3 regions of the Bradyrhizobium sp. USDA 4454 genome follow, and region 1 is predicted to be linked to each of the others. Evidence: predicted binding sites of a transcription regulator. Region 1 holds the regulator's gene; each other region holds the start of a gene.
What was found. Region 1 encodes LexA, which represses DNA repair genes until DNA is damaged. Its sites were predicted from a motif close to TGTTCNNNNTGTGTTCNG; they were not measured.

Region 1 (4,241 bases):
CATCGGCGTGCCGGCGTCGCGGATCCTGTTCTTCGACGATCTGGCTGCCAATATCGAAGGCGCGCGGGCGCGCGGCCTTCATGCGGTCCACGTGACATCGACGGATGACGTGGCAAGGGCGCTGACCGCGCTTGGGATTTGAACCCTGGACTTGAGGAGCTCCGAGCGTGGCCCTGATGCCGGTTGCCGATGCCCTGTCCGCCGTCCTTGCCGGCGCCGAACCGCTGCCCGAGGAGATGGTCGCGCTCGATGCCGCCTATCACCGCACCCTGGCGCGCGACCTCGCCGCGCGGCGCACCCAGCCGCCGCAGCCGATGTCGGCGATGGACGGCTATGCGGTGTGCGCCGCCGATGCGGCTGACCTGAAGGCACGGCTGAAGGTGATCGGCGAAGTCGCCGCCGGCCGGCCGTTCGAGCGCACGGTCGGCGCAGGCGAAGCGGTGCGGATCTTCACCGGCGGGGTGATCCCTGACGGCGCCGACGCCGTCATCATCCAGGAAGACACCGCCGTCGACGGCGACCACATCACGATCACCGAGCCAGCCGCCGTTGGACGGCATATCCGCCCCGCGGGGGTCGACTTCCGCGAGGGCGACGTGCTCCTCTCGGCCGGCAGCCGCCTCTCCGACCGGGCGCTGTCGCTGGCCGCCGCCATGAACCATCCGGAACTCGCCGTCCGCCGCCGTCCGAAGGTCGCGGTGCTGGCGACCGGCGACGAGCTGGTGATGCCGGGCTCGCAGCCCGGACCCGGCCAGATCGTCTATTCCAACGGCTATGCGCTGCGGGCGCTGGCCCGCGACGAAGGCGCCGAGACCGTCGATCTCGGGGTCGCCGCCGATACGGTTGCGGCCACCACGGCGGGGATCCGCCGGGCCCGCGATACCGGCGCCGACATCCTGATCACCACCGGCGGCGCCTCGGTCGGCGACCACGACCTGGTCAAGCAGTCGCTGGAGGCCGAGGGCGTCGCGATGGCGTTCTGGCGGATCGCGATGCGGCCCGGCAAGCCGATGATGCACGGCCGGCTCGGGGCGATGCGGGTGATCGGCCTGCCCGGCAATCCGGTGTCGTCCTATGTCTGCGCCTTCCTGTTTCTGGTGCCGTTGATTCGGGCATTGAGCGGCCGAACAGCGATTCATCATCGCCGCGCGAGGGCCGTGCTCGGCCGCAACCTCGCCGCCAACGACCAGCGCGAGGACTATCTGCGCGCGCGTCTCGAGGCGCGCGACGACGGCACGCTGATCGCAACGCCCGTGATGCAGCAGGATTCCTCGCTGCTCGGGAATCTCGCTGCGGCACGGGCACTTCTCGTGCGTCCGCCGTTCGCGCCCGCGACTGCCACAGGCAGCGAGTGCGAGATCCTGATGCTGCCCGAATAGGATTTTCTCACCGCGCCGATCGGGCGCCGCCGGGCGCGTTCACCTGAAATTAAGTGGTTGCGGAACACATATCGAACATATAGTGTCCGTTCATGATTTGTTTCGAGTACTGGTGTCTACAATCGGGAGGCGGCCCGGGAGCGCTTGCAACAAGCACCAAGCTCCCCTGGTCAGGCCCGGCCTGCAGGCCCCACTGAAGAGTCTCGGAATCGAACGACGCTATCAACCGGGGGAATACTCGAGATGCTCACGCGCAAACAGTACGAACTTCTGCGTTTCATCAATGAACGTCTGAAAGAGGCCGGCGTCCCGCCCTCATTCGACGAGATGAAAGATGCGCTCGACCTGCGCTCGAAGTCCGGTATCCACCGCCTGATCACTGCGCTGGAGGAGCGTGGCTTCATCCGCCGCCTGCCCAACCGCGCCCGCGCCATCGAAGTCATCAAGCTGCCTGAGCTGTCGGCCGGGGGCGGCAACGGCCGCCGCGGCTTCACCCCGAGCGTCATCGAAGGCACCCTCGGCAAGCGCACTTCTACGCCGCCGGTCGCCGAGGATGACGGCAATCGTCCGGTCGCGGTCCCTGTGATGGGCCGGATCGCCGCCGGTACCCCGATCGAGGCGCTGCAGACCCGCAGCCACACCATCAGCGTACCGCCCGACATGCTCGGCTCCGGCGAGCATTATGCGCTGGAGGTGCGCGGCGACTCGATGGTCGATGCCGGCATCCTCGACGGCGATATGGCGCTGATCCAGCGCAACGACGTCGCCAATACCGGCGACATCGTGGTGGCGCTGATCGACGAGGAGGAAGCCACCCTGAAGCGCTTCCGCCGCCGCGGCGCATCGATCGCGCTGGAGCCCGCCAACACCGCCTATGAAGTGCGCATCCTGCCTCCGAACCGGGTCCGCATCCAGGGCAAGCTGATCGGGCTCTACCGCAAGTACTAAGCTGCAAATACTTGATTGCAAATACTTGCGGCGGCGAGGAACGAGCGTCACATCGGATCGTTCCTTGCAAGATAGCGCAGCATGCGGTCTGCCCGATGCGCTCCGATACCTCTCGCGCAGTGTCGCGTGTTTGTGATTGAGGCGGTCGCGGGCGAGTCGTACAATCGCCCAGAAACGAGCTGACACTCGTTCGCTATCGTCCACTCTGGTAGAGGCCCATGCCTCAAAGAGAGGCACGGGTCGCTACCTCCATTTGAGGAGCCATCCGATGTGTGACTATAGTCTGCACGCCGTGGCATCGCGCCCCGCCATTGTCGGAGAGACGCTGATCACCACGACCTTCCGCGGCACGTCGACCCGCGGCTTTGCGTCGGAGAACGATCCGACTGTCGCGGTCTGCATGCTGCCGGGCACCGAGCTCGCTTTCGCCGAGAACGTTCGCTATGACAGCCGCTGGATCTGGACCAAGACGCTGAACTATCGCGTCGGCGTGTTCAACGAAGTCGAGCCCGACGTGCCCGATCGTCATCATGACGCGGTCGAATTCCCCGACGGCAGCCACGTGTTGGTGACCCAGCTCGTCGAGGGACAACGCGTCAGCGTGCTGCAATTGCCGGCACTGCATCCGCCGGTCACGCAGAAGCCGAAGGTCGTGGAGCGGCGGCCCTCCGCATTTACGTCGCTGTTTTTGGGTTGAACGCATCGTCGCCGCCGGATGACCGAGCGGCGAGTGACCGAAAGGATTTCGAGCGACCCCGGACACCGGTTCCGGGGCGCGGCGGGAGATTTGCGTCGGCGGCCACCTTGGCGCATCATCGGGCGCAGAGGATGTGCGCTCACGGAAACCTGCTCGGTGGTCGATAAGGTCACATGGCAAAAGGCTGGACGCGTCACGGAGCCGGGCCGCTACATGTTCCGGTTCGGCTGGTTGACGGTGACGGCTGATGACCTGAAGGTCTGGGAGCAGTTTCCCGAGGCGTCCTTCACCCTCGTCAAGAAGCCCGACGCCGGCCCCGATTCCGACGAATACCATCTCGGCCTGTTCGAATTGCCGGCCAGCCCCTCGCCGGACCACGGCTAATCCTCCCCCTGCACATCGCTCTCCGCCGGCGTGGCGTCGACGGCCGGCCGTGGCGCGGCGGCGGGGGCGCGGAGCGTCGTCTCGGCATCGCCGTCGCCGGGAACCGCCGGCGACCACGGCCGGTCGATCCCGCCGGGCTTGACCGCATCGATGGCGTAGCCGTCACGGGTCCGCCGCAGCGCCAGCGCGCCGTGACGCCGCAACCGCTCGACGTCGACCACCGAGGCCGCGCAGCCATGCGGCGCCGGCCGGGCGGTGACGATCAGCGCCGCGCGCTCGCAATCATCCGCCAGCGCCTCCGGCCGGCTCGCCAGCGCAACGAAGGCATCGCCGGGCCCTTGCGTCACGCAGCCGCTCGGATCGCAGGAGACGCCCTCGCCGAGCGATGCATCGGTGGCCGCCCGCGCATCGGCGTCCGCCGCCAGCCACTCCTTCACCAAAAAGGCATCCTTGGCGCTATGCATCAGGTGCAACCGCCCGTCGCCGCCGCGGACCGCGACGTTGCGGCCATCGGCGGAAATCAGCACGTCCGGCTGCGGCACCCTGAGCGCCCAGATCGACGCCACGACCAACAGCACCGCGCCCGACCAGCGCAGCGGCGTGCGCAGCAGCCCGAGCAGGATGAGGCCCGCGCTGGCGGCGATCAGCGGCCCGATCCCGAACGCCGCCATCCGGCCGACCGCACCAGGCAGCGCGGCGACCCATTGCGTCACGAGGATCATCCAGTCGATGCCAAAGCCCATGATCGCCCAGAACACGCCGTCGAAGCCGAACGGCATGGCGACGAGTCCGAGCAGGCCGGCCGGCATCACGACCGCCGACACGACAGGCAT
Region 2 (4,241 bases), 3.0 Mb from region 1:
GCGGGTGATCCAGTATTCCAGAAACGGCCGTGCTTGAGCCGATAGGCCGCGGCGTACTGGATCGCCCGGTCGAGCTCGGCGACGACAACAGCGGATGAGGAAAAAGCCTCACATCATCTCGGGATGACGGGGAGGGATGGGATGGATCGCACACCGCCCACAGTACAAGATTGCTCCGCAATTCTCGTCGTGGACTGCTCGCAATGAGGGAGATGCGAAGTGTAACAACCACTCGGCATCAGGAGTCGTTACATTCAGGCGCGCAACCGAATGCGCGGCGCGCTACTTCTGCTTGGGCAGGAGGCCCTTCAGCTTTTCCATGTCCTTGACGTTCATCTTCATGCCGCCGGGCATGATGATGTCGCCGGGCTTCTGGTCGGCCTTGCAGGCGCCGAGCCATTTCGCCTCGATGGTCATGGTGGTGTCGCGCGAGCCGGCCGCGCCGCCCTCGGCATGCGAGGTGCTCTTCACCGTGTAGGCGGAATTGAAGTCGCCGACGATCTCGGCGTGGCTCTGCATCGACATGCCGGCGACGCTGCACACGCTGTCGCTGACATAGCCGGTCGCGGTCTTTTGGATGTCCTGCTTGGAGCAGACTTCCTTGGCCATCGGCGAGGCCGCCGCGCTCATCTCCTTGTCGGTGGTCTCGTCGGTGCAGTGCTGCATGGTGATTTCCGGCATCGGCCCGCCGGTACGCACCATTTTCATCTCCCACAGCCCGGCCTTGCGGATCGGCAGGTCGACGGCACTTGCTGCGCCGGTGGACAGGGCAAGGCATACAGCAGAACCAAGCAAGGCAAGCTGTCGGGTCATGCGGTGGCTCCCGGCTGAACGATCGAGAGTTAAAGGGCGCGCTCAGTAGAGCGTGCGCACCGGCCTCTCGGCGGCGCCATACGGCACCCAGCGACAGGCGAAGGAGATGTAGCCGCCCGGGTAGCGCTGCACCGCCAGGAACTTGACCACCTTGCCGTAGGAGGCGCAGTGGTCGACGGCGAGCTGCCGGGCATCGGTCTGGGCTGCCAGCGAATAGGCGATGATACCGCCGGTATCGTTGCCCTTGAACGGCGGCACCGGCTGCAGCCAATCGGCTTGCGCCGGACCAACGGCCAGCATCCCGCTAACGGCAACCAGGCACGCGGCCAATTTCCTTCGCATCGCAGACTCCATTTCGCTTGGGCCCAACATAGAGTGCGCCGGCGACCGTGAAAAGAACGAGCCGACAGCCGGCGGTGGACTTCTCGACAGGTGTTGCCGTGCTGCACTTGACCTTGCCGGGGCTTCGCGGCACCGTCCGCCGCATCGGATCATCGGGTGGATTCCCATGCGCAACCTGTTCAACTCCCGCAACAAACTCGGCCGCACGCTTGGCCTCGGCGCCGCACTCGTGGTCGGCATGCTGGCTTTCGGGGGCACGGCGCAGGCCGCGAATCCGTTTGAGCTGAATTTCTGGCTCTCCGGCCCCCGCTATGACGGCAATGTCGCCCCGTGCGAGAAGGCCCTGGCGACCATCAGCGATCAATTCCACGAGAAGGAAGCCACCTTCTGGAATTCGCCGCTCGTCATCACCGGCTTCAGCCGGATCCACGAAACCGCCTTCCGCCCCTGGCAGTCCGACAACATCCCGCGCCGCTATTGCTCGGGCGATGCGCTTTTGAGCGACGGCAAGGTGCGCAAGGTGCACTATTCGATCATCGAGGACGGCGGCTTTGCCGGCATCGACCAGGGCGTCGAATGGTGTGTCGCCGGGCTCGACCGCAACTGGGCCTATAACCCGTCCTGCAAGGCCGCCCGGCCCTGATTTCCCGACCAGATTGCTGAAACAGAAGCCGCCGTCATCATAGCCGGCGGCTTTTGTTCTTGAAATGTTCTGCGAGCCTGCTAGGCTTCAAGCGGTCGTGAGGGGGAGCGTTTGATGCCTCGGTTGGACACAATTTCCCGATTTCTGATTTCCGCTGTCTTAGTTTTCTGTGGTGCGGTTGGGGCCTCGGCCCAGGATCGCCGCCAGAATGCGCCCGGCGAATTCGACTTCTACGTGCTGTCGCTGTCATGGTCGCCTTCGTACTGCGAGGCGGCGAGCGAGCGCGGCAACAACGGCCGCGGGACCCAGGCGCAATGCGGCGGCCGGCCCTACTCCTTCGTGGTCCACGGGCTGTGGCCGCAATATGAGCGCGGCTTCCCGGAATACTGCCAGCGCCCCTCGCCGCGTCTCGCGCGCAACATCATGACCTCGATGCTCGACCTGATGCCGGCGCCCGGGCTGATCTACAACGAGTGGGACAAGCACGGCACCTGCTCCGGCCTCGGCGAGCGCGCCTATTTCGAAGCCATCCGCAAGGCCCGCGCCGCGGTGAAGATTCCCGAGGAATTCCTGCAATTGTCGGAGCCGAAGACGGTTGCGCCCGACGAGTTGGAAACGGCGTTCATCAAGGCCAACCCGGGCCTCAGCAACTCCGCGATCTCGGTGACCTGCGACAGCAAGCGGCTCAGCGAGGTGCGGATCTGCCTCAGCAAGGATCTGCAGTTCCGATCCTGCGAGGAGATCGATCGCCGCGCCTGCCGCCGCGATCAGGTGCTGATGCCGCCGGTGCGCGGCGGCTGACCTTTCCCGTCATGGCCGGGCCGACGCGCGCCGCGCGGCATCGCGCCGTCCGCTCCGGCCATTCTCGCCATCGCGAAACCGGCAGGATCAGGCGTCGATGACCGGGAGCCGGCTACGCCAAGGCTGCGCCGGGGCCCGGATGTTAACCTCGCCGAAGCTCCAGCGAAGGCCGGGACAATCCGGGCATGGCGAAGTACAACATGCGCATCCCTACGGAGCGCAGCGCGATAACAGCATGAACTACCGTCACGCCTTTCATGCCGGCAATTTCGCCGACGTCATCAAGCACATCGTGCTGGTGCGCATGCTGACCTATCTGCAGGAGAAGCAGGCGCCGTTCCGCGTCATCGACAGCCATGCCGGCGCCGGCCTCTATGACCTCACCTCGAGCGAGGCCGAGCGCGGCGGCGAATGGCTCACCGGCATCGCACGACTGATGCAGGCGCGACTCTCCGACAAGGCGCTGCCATTGATCGCGCCCTATCTCGACATCGTCAGGGCGTTCAATCCGCGCGGCGAGCTGAAAGCCTATCCCGGCTCGCCGCTGATCGCGCGGGCACTGCTGCGCCCACAGGATCGTCTCACCGCCTGCGAGATCGAACCGACCGCACGCAAGCAACTGATCGACGCGTTGCGGCGCGATGCGCAGGCCCGCGTCGTCGATCTCGACGGCTGGACAGCGTTGCCGGCATTCGTGCCGCCGAACGAGCGTCGTGGCCTGGTGCTGATCGATCCGCCATTCGAAGCGAAGGACGAGTTCGAGCGGCTGGCCCGTGCTTTCACGGAAGCCTTCGCGAAGTGGCCGACCGGCGCATATCTTTTGTGGTACCCCGTAAAAACCCGGAGGGCCACCGACGAGCTCGCGCGCAACGTGGCTGCTGCTGCAATGAGCAGCCGGCCCGCAGGCAAATGCTTGCGTCTGGAATTCAGTGTGGCGCCGCAAGAAGCGGGCGCAGGCCTCGTTTCCACCGGTCTTTTGATCGTGAATCCGCCGTGGACGCTCGCGGGCGAGCTGAAGATCATCCTGCCCGAACTCGAGAAACCGCTCGGTCAAGGCGGCGCAGCGCGCTTCAAACTAGAGACGCCTAAAGCTTGATCCAAAAGCACCCACTGAAAAGTTCGATTTTGAGCATAGGCAATTTGCGCGGAACCGTATTATGCTCATCCTGTTACGACTGGCTTTACGTTCCGCTTCCGCGAATGGTTGCGGCGGAGTGACAAGGCCGAAATAAAATCCAGGCAGACCGGCGGCGTGACGCCGGCCTGCTCAGGTGGCCAAGCTTCCGACAAGCGAATGTCGGTCAACCGCTACGCGACGTGCGCATAGCGGTGGAGCATTACGGGGGAGGAGTTTTCCCGATGGCCATGACTGGGACAGTCAAGTTCTTCAATGGAGAGCGTGGCTACGGCTTCATCAAGCCTGATGATGGCGGCCGCGATGTGTTCGTTCACATTACAGCTGTCGAGCGGGCAGGATTGAAGGACCTGACTGAAGGACAACGCATTACGTTCGAGGTTGAACCGGACAAGAAGGGCAAGGGCCCGAAGGCGGTCAACCTGGTGGTTTCATGATGAGCGCTCGCGGTGCGCGGCTCGTGATGACCACCGAATGAAGCGTTGCGTGTGAGCTGACCGCCGAGCG
Region 3 (4,241 bases), 4.6 Mb from region 1:
GAAACCGTTGCACGGCCATGGCGGCGCCGCCGTGTTCCGCGTGATGCCGCAGGATATGAACTTCGGCTCGCTGTTCGACATGTTCTCGGTCACCTTCAAGGAGCCCTGGGTGATCCAGCGCTTCCTCCCCGAGGTGAAGCATGGCGACAAGCGCATCATCCTGGTCGACGGCGAATTCGCCGGCGCCGTCAACCGCGTGCCGGCGGCGGACGATCTGCGCTCCAACATGGTGCGCGGCGGTGCCGCCAAAGCGACCGAGCTGTCGGATCGCGAGCGCGAAATCTGCACCACGCTTGGGCCTGCGCTGCGCGAGCGCGGCCTGCTGTTCGTCGGCATCGACGTGATCGACGGCAATCTGACCGAGATCAACGTCACCTCGCCGACCGGCATCCGCGCCATTCAGCGGCTCAACGGCCCCGATGTCGCGGCGATGATCTGGGATACCATCGAGAAGAAGCGCGCCGCGAAATAATAATCCTCCTTTGTGCGCCGCACAGGCTGGCTGAAATTTAGCCAGGGCTCGATCGCGCCTGCGTTCGCCTTATTCTTCTTGCCAGCTTGCGCGGGCGAGGGCAGCATTCTCTTGCCTGCGTCAGGTCAAGCGGGTCAACGCGCGGGCAACAACGCGACAAACTCATAAAAATTGGGAGGAAGACGTTATGACGCTCAATGTCTCACGACGATCCTTGCTCGCGCTCGGTGCCGGTCTCGGCGCCAGCACACTGCTCGGTGGCACCGCGCAGGCGCGCGCGCCGAAGCTCGGAACGCAGACGCCCTACTGGCACCGCTTCATGCTCGGCGACGCCGAAGTGACCGTCGTCTCCGACGGCCCGCTTCCGCTTGGCGATCCCTCCGGCACCTTCACCGGCGTTCCGAAGGAAGAAGTGAAGAAGATGCTCTCCGACAACTTCCTCTCGCCCGATAATGTCGTGCTCGAGCAGAATTCGCCGATAGTCAACACCGGCGACAAACTGATCCTGTTCGATACCGGCATGGGCACCTCGAAGGCATTCGGTCCGACCACCGGCCGGCAGCAGAAGAGCATGCAGGAAGCCGGCATCAAGCCGGAGGACATCGACGCCGTCGTGCTGTCGCACGCGCATATCGATCATATCGGTGGCATCGTCGGCGCCGACGACAAGCCGCTATTCCCGAATGCGCAGTACTACATCGCGCAAAGCGATCTCGATTTCTGGACCGACGAAGGCAAGATGGGCAGTCCGTTGAAGGACTTCATCGTGCACGCCCGCAAGAACCTGCTGCCGGTGCGCGATCGCATCGTGTTCTTCAAGGACGGCCAGGAATTCCTGCCCGGCGTGACCGCGCTCGCAGCCCCCGGCCATACCGTGGGCCACACCATCTTCATGGTGAGCTCGGGCGGCAAATCCTTCGCCTTCCTGGGCGATCTCTCGCATCACGCGGTGCTGCTCCTGGAGCGGCCGCGGATGGAATTCTCCTACGACACCGATCCGAAGCAGGCGGCGGCCTCGCGGGTCAAGATGCTGGAGATGCTGGCCGCGAACAAGACGGCGGTGATGTCCTATCACTTCGCCTGGCCGGGCTATGGCCACGTCGCCAAGGCCGGCGAGGGCTTCCATTATTATCCCGAGCCGATGCAAATGACGCTGTGATGGCGCCCCATCCGGGGACGGCGCGCCGTCGCCCCCGGATGTTCTCTTAATGTTCTTGCGCTGGGCGGCCCGCTCCGCTACCTTGGGTGGCGGAAGACAGGGGCAGCATGGTTCAGCGGGTTTCCACCGTCGCATTCGAGGGGATCGAGGCTCGCGCGGTCGACGTACAGGTGCAGGTCGCGCCTGGATTGCCGGCATTCGCGATCGTCGGCCTGCCCGACAAGGCGGTGTCGGAGGCGCGGGAGCGGGTGCGTTCGGCCCTGATCGCCTCCGGGCTGGCGCTTCCCGCCCGCCGCATCACCGTCAACCTCGCCCCGGCCGACCTGCCCAAGGAGGGCAGCCATTACGACCTGCCGATCGCGCTCGGCCTGATGGCCGCGATCGGGGCGATTCCGCCGGATGCGCTGAGCGGCTTCACCGTGCTTGGCGAGCTCGGGCTCGACGGCTCGATCGCAGCCGTCGCGGGTGTGCTGCCGGCTGCGATCGGCGCCAATTCGCGTGACGAGGGATTGATCTGCCCGGCCGCCTGCGGCTCGGAAGCCGCTTGGGCGAGCCCCGACATCCAGATCATTGCGGCGCAGTCGCTGATCCAGATCGCCAATCACTTCAAGGGCACCCAGGTGCTGTCGCGGCCGCAGCCCAAAGTGCATGAGCGCGGGGAAGAGGAAGCGCTGCTCGATTTGCGCGACATCAAGGGCCAGGAAAGCGCCAAGCGCGCGCTGGAGATCGCGGCCGCCGGCGGGCATCATCTGCTGATGATCGGCTCGCCCGGCGCCGGCAAATCGATGCTGGCGGCGCGGCTGCCCTCGATCCTGCCGCCGCTGTCGCCCTCGGAATTGCTCGAGGTCTCGATGATCGCCTCGGTCGCCGGCGAGATCCGCGACGGCGCGTTGACCGCGCGGCGCCCGTTCCGCAGCCCGCATCACTCCGCCAGCATGGCCGCGCTGACCGGCGGCGGCATGCGCGCCAGGCCCGGCGAGATCTCGCTCGCGCATCAGGGCGTGCTGTTCCTCGACGAACTGCCGGAGTTCGATCCGCGCGTGCTGGATTCGCTGCGCCAGCCGCTCGAGAACGGCGAGGTCTCGGTGAGCCGGGCCAACCATCGCGTCACCTATCCGGCGCGCTTCATGCTGGTCGCCGCGATGAACCCGTGCCGCTGCGGCCACGCCTATGAGCCCGGCTATTCCTGCAAGCGCGGCCGGCTCGACCGCTGCACCGCCGACTACCAGATGCGGATCTCCGGCCCGCTGATGGATCGCATCGATCTCAGGATCGAGGTGCCGGCCGTGACCGCGGCGGATTTGATCCTGCCGCCGCCGGCGGAGGGATCGGCCGAGGTCGCCCGACGCGTCGCGGCCGCGCGCGACATCCAGCTTGCGCGTTACGCGGCGGCCGGAATGCCGCATGTCCGCACCAATGCGGAAGCGCCGAGTTCGCTGCTCGAGACCATCGCGCAGCCCGACGCGCATGGCCAGAAGCTGCTGCGCGAGGCCGCCGACACCATGCACCTCACCGCGCGCGGCTATCACCGCGTGCTGCGGGTGGCGCGCACGCTCGCCGATCTCGACGGCACCGATACGATCGGCCGGCTGCACCTTGCCGAGGCGCTATCCTATCGTGCATTGGCCGACGATCTGCGCCGCGCGGCGTGAGTTCTCGTGTTCTGCACTCGACGCCGACCGCGTCAACGCGACAGTAACCACTCTCATTTACGCTCCGCAAACCATAAGCACCGCGATGCGCGGGCGCTTGGGTCGAGCGAGTTGTGTCATGTTGCGTATGAAAATGCTGGCCTCGGTGGTGCCGCTTGCCGTGGCCGCGATCTTTGCCCGCGCTGAGTTCCTGCCGGGTCCCCGGCCCTGCATCGAGGTCGGCGGCGCCACGATGCAGATCGCAGCGGTGCCGTGGCAGGCGCAGCTTCACGTCAGCTTCACCGACGACCCCAGCCTTGCGACCGTGCGGGTCCAGATTGCCGACAGCGCGGACACCGCCGACTTCACCGTGATCGACGACATCGACGATGCCGAGGCCGGGGCGTGCGAGAGCAACAGGGTGCCGCAGCTGATCGGGATATCGGATGACCCGTCGGCAAACGGTCCCGTGATCTATCTGTCCCGCGATGACGGGCCGTCCGATTACCGCGTGTTCGTGCAGTCCAGGACGTTTTCGGCGCGCGATGCCGCGGCGTTGATCGTCAGCGCCCGCGGCGGACATCGCCGCCTAGAGGCGGCATCGATCGAACCCGACACGCGCTTGCACGGCCGGGTCATGGCGGAGTTAACCTTGCGCTAACCCTGTTCCGAGGGCCAACGCGAAACGGCCATCAAGCTCAAGCACTTTGCAAGGTGGCCGACGCATCGTCATTGCCAGACCAAGCCATTTCAGGGCCACCATTGATGGGGCGTTTCTTCCGGATCAAGTTACGCTTTCGCCGCTTCCTGCGCCGCCATTCCTGGGTCGCGACGATCATCCGCTCGTTCACGATCTTCTCGGTCGCGTTCGGCGGCGCGTTCGGGTTCATCTCGGGCGCCCTCTCGCCGCACAGCGGCTACGATCCCAATTCATTCGCGATCGGGGTCAGCTTCCTGTTCGCGCTGGCCTGCCTCTGGA

Region 2: the regulator LexA is predicted to act here: its motif matches at 1,853-1,870, upstream of ACVIW0_RS32155 (ribonuclease T2 family protein).
Region 3: the regulator LexA is predicted to act here: its motif matches at 1,671-1,688, upstream of ACVIW0_RS39455 (YifB family Mg chelatase-like AAA ATPase).

What each region holds. Positions count from the first base shown of each region.
Region 1 is NZ_JBTRCN010000001.1:3,859,437-3,863,677, reverse strand. Features, by position in the region: gene ACVIW0_RS18080 (HAD family hydrolase) at 1-142, shown strand, start outside; gene ACVIW0_RS18075 (molybdopterin molybdotransferase MoeA) at 168-1,379, shown strand; gene lexA (transcriptional repressor LexA) at 1,623-2,327, shown strand; gene ACVIW0_RS18065 (hypothetical protein) at 2,596-3,024, shown strand; gene ACVIW0_RS18060 (hypothetical protein) at 3,181-3,408, shown strand; gene ACVIW0_RS18055 (ComEC/Rec2 family competence protein) at 3,405-4,241, opposite strand, start outside.
Region 2 is NZ_JBTRCN010000001.1:6,909,397-6,913,637, forward strand. Features, by position in the region: gene ACVIW0_RS32140 (DUF3617 domain-containing protein) at 283-813, opposite strand; gene ACVIW0_RS32145 (hypothetical protein) at 856-1,155, opposite strand; gene ACVIW0_RS32150 (hypothetical protein) at 1,322-1,798, shown strand; gene ACVIW0_RS32155 (ribonuclease T2 family protein) at 1,913-2,599, shown strand; gene ACVIW0_RS32160 (23S rRNA (adenine(2030)-N(6))-methyltransferase RlmJ) at 2,835-3,695, shown strand; gene ACVIW0_RS32165 (cold-shock protein) at 3,959-4,171, shown strand.
Region 3 is NZ_JBTRCN010000001.1:8,480,317-8,484,557, forward strand. Features, by position in the region: gene gshB (glutathione synthase) at 1-472, shown strand, start outside; gene ACVIW0_RS39450 (MBL fold metallo-hydrolase) at 660-1,631, shown strand; gene ACVIW0_RS39455 (YifB family Mg chelatase-like AAA ATPase) at 1,739-3,283, shown strand; gene ACVIW0_RS39460 (hypothetical protein) at 3,402-3,923, shown strand; partial or broken gene ACVIW0_RS39465 (PAS domain-containing hybrid sensor histidine kinase/response regulator) at 4,028-4,241, shown strand, end outside.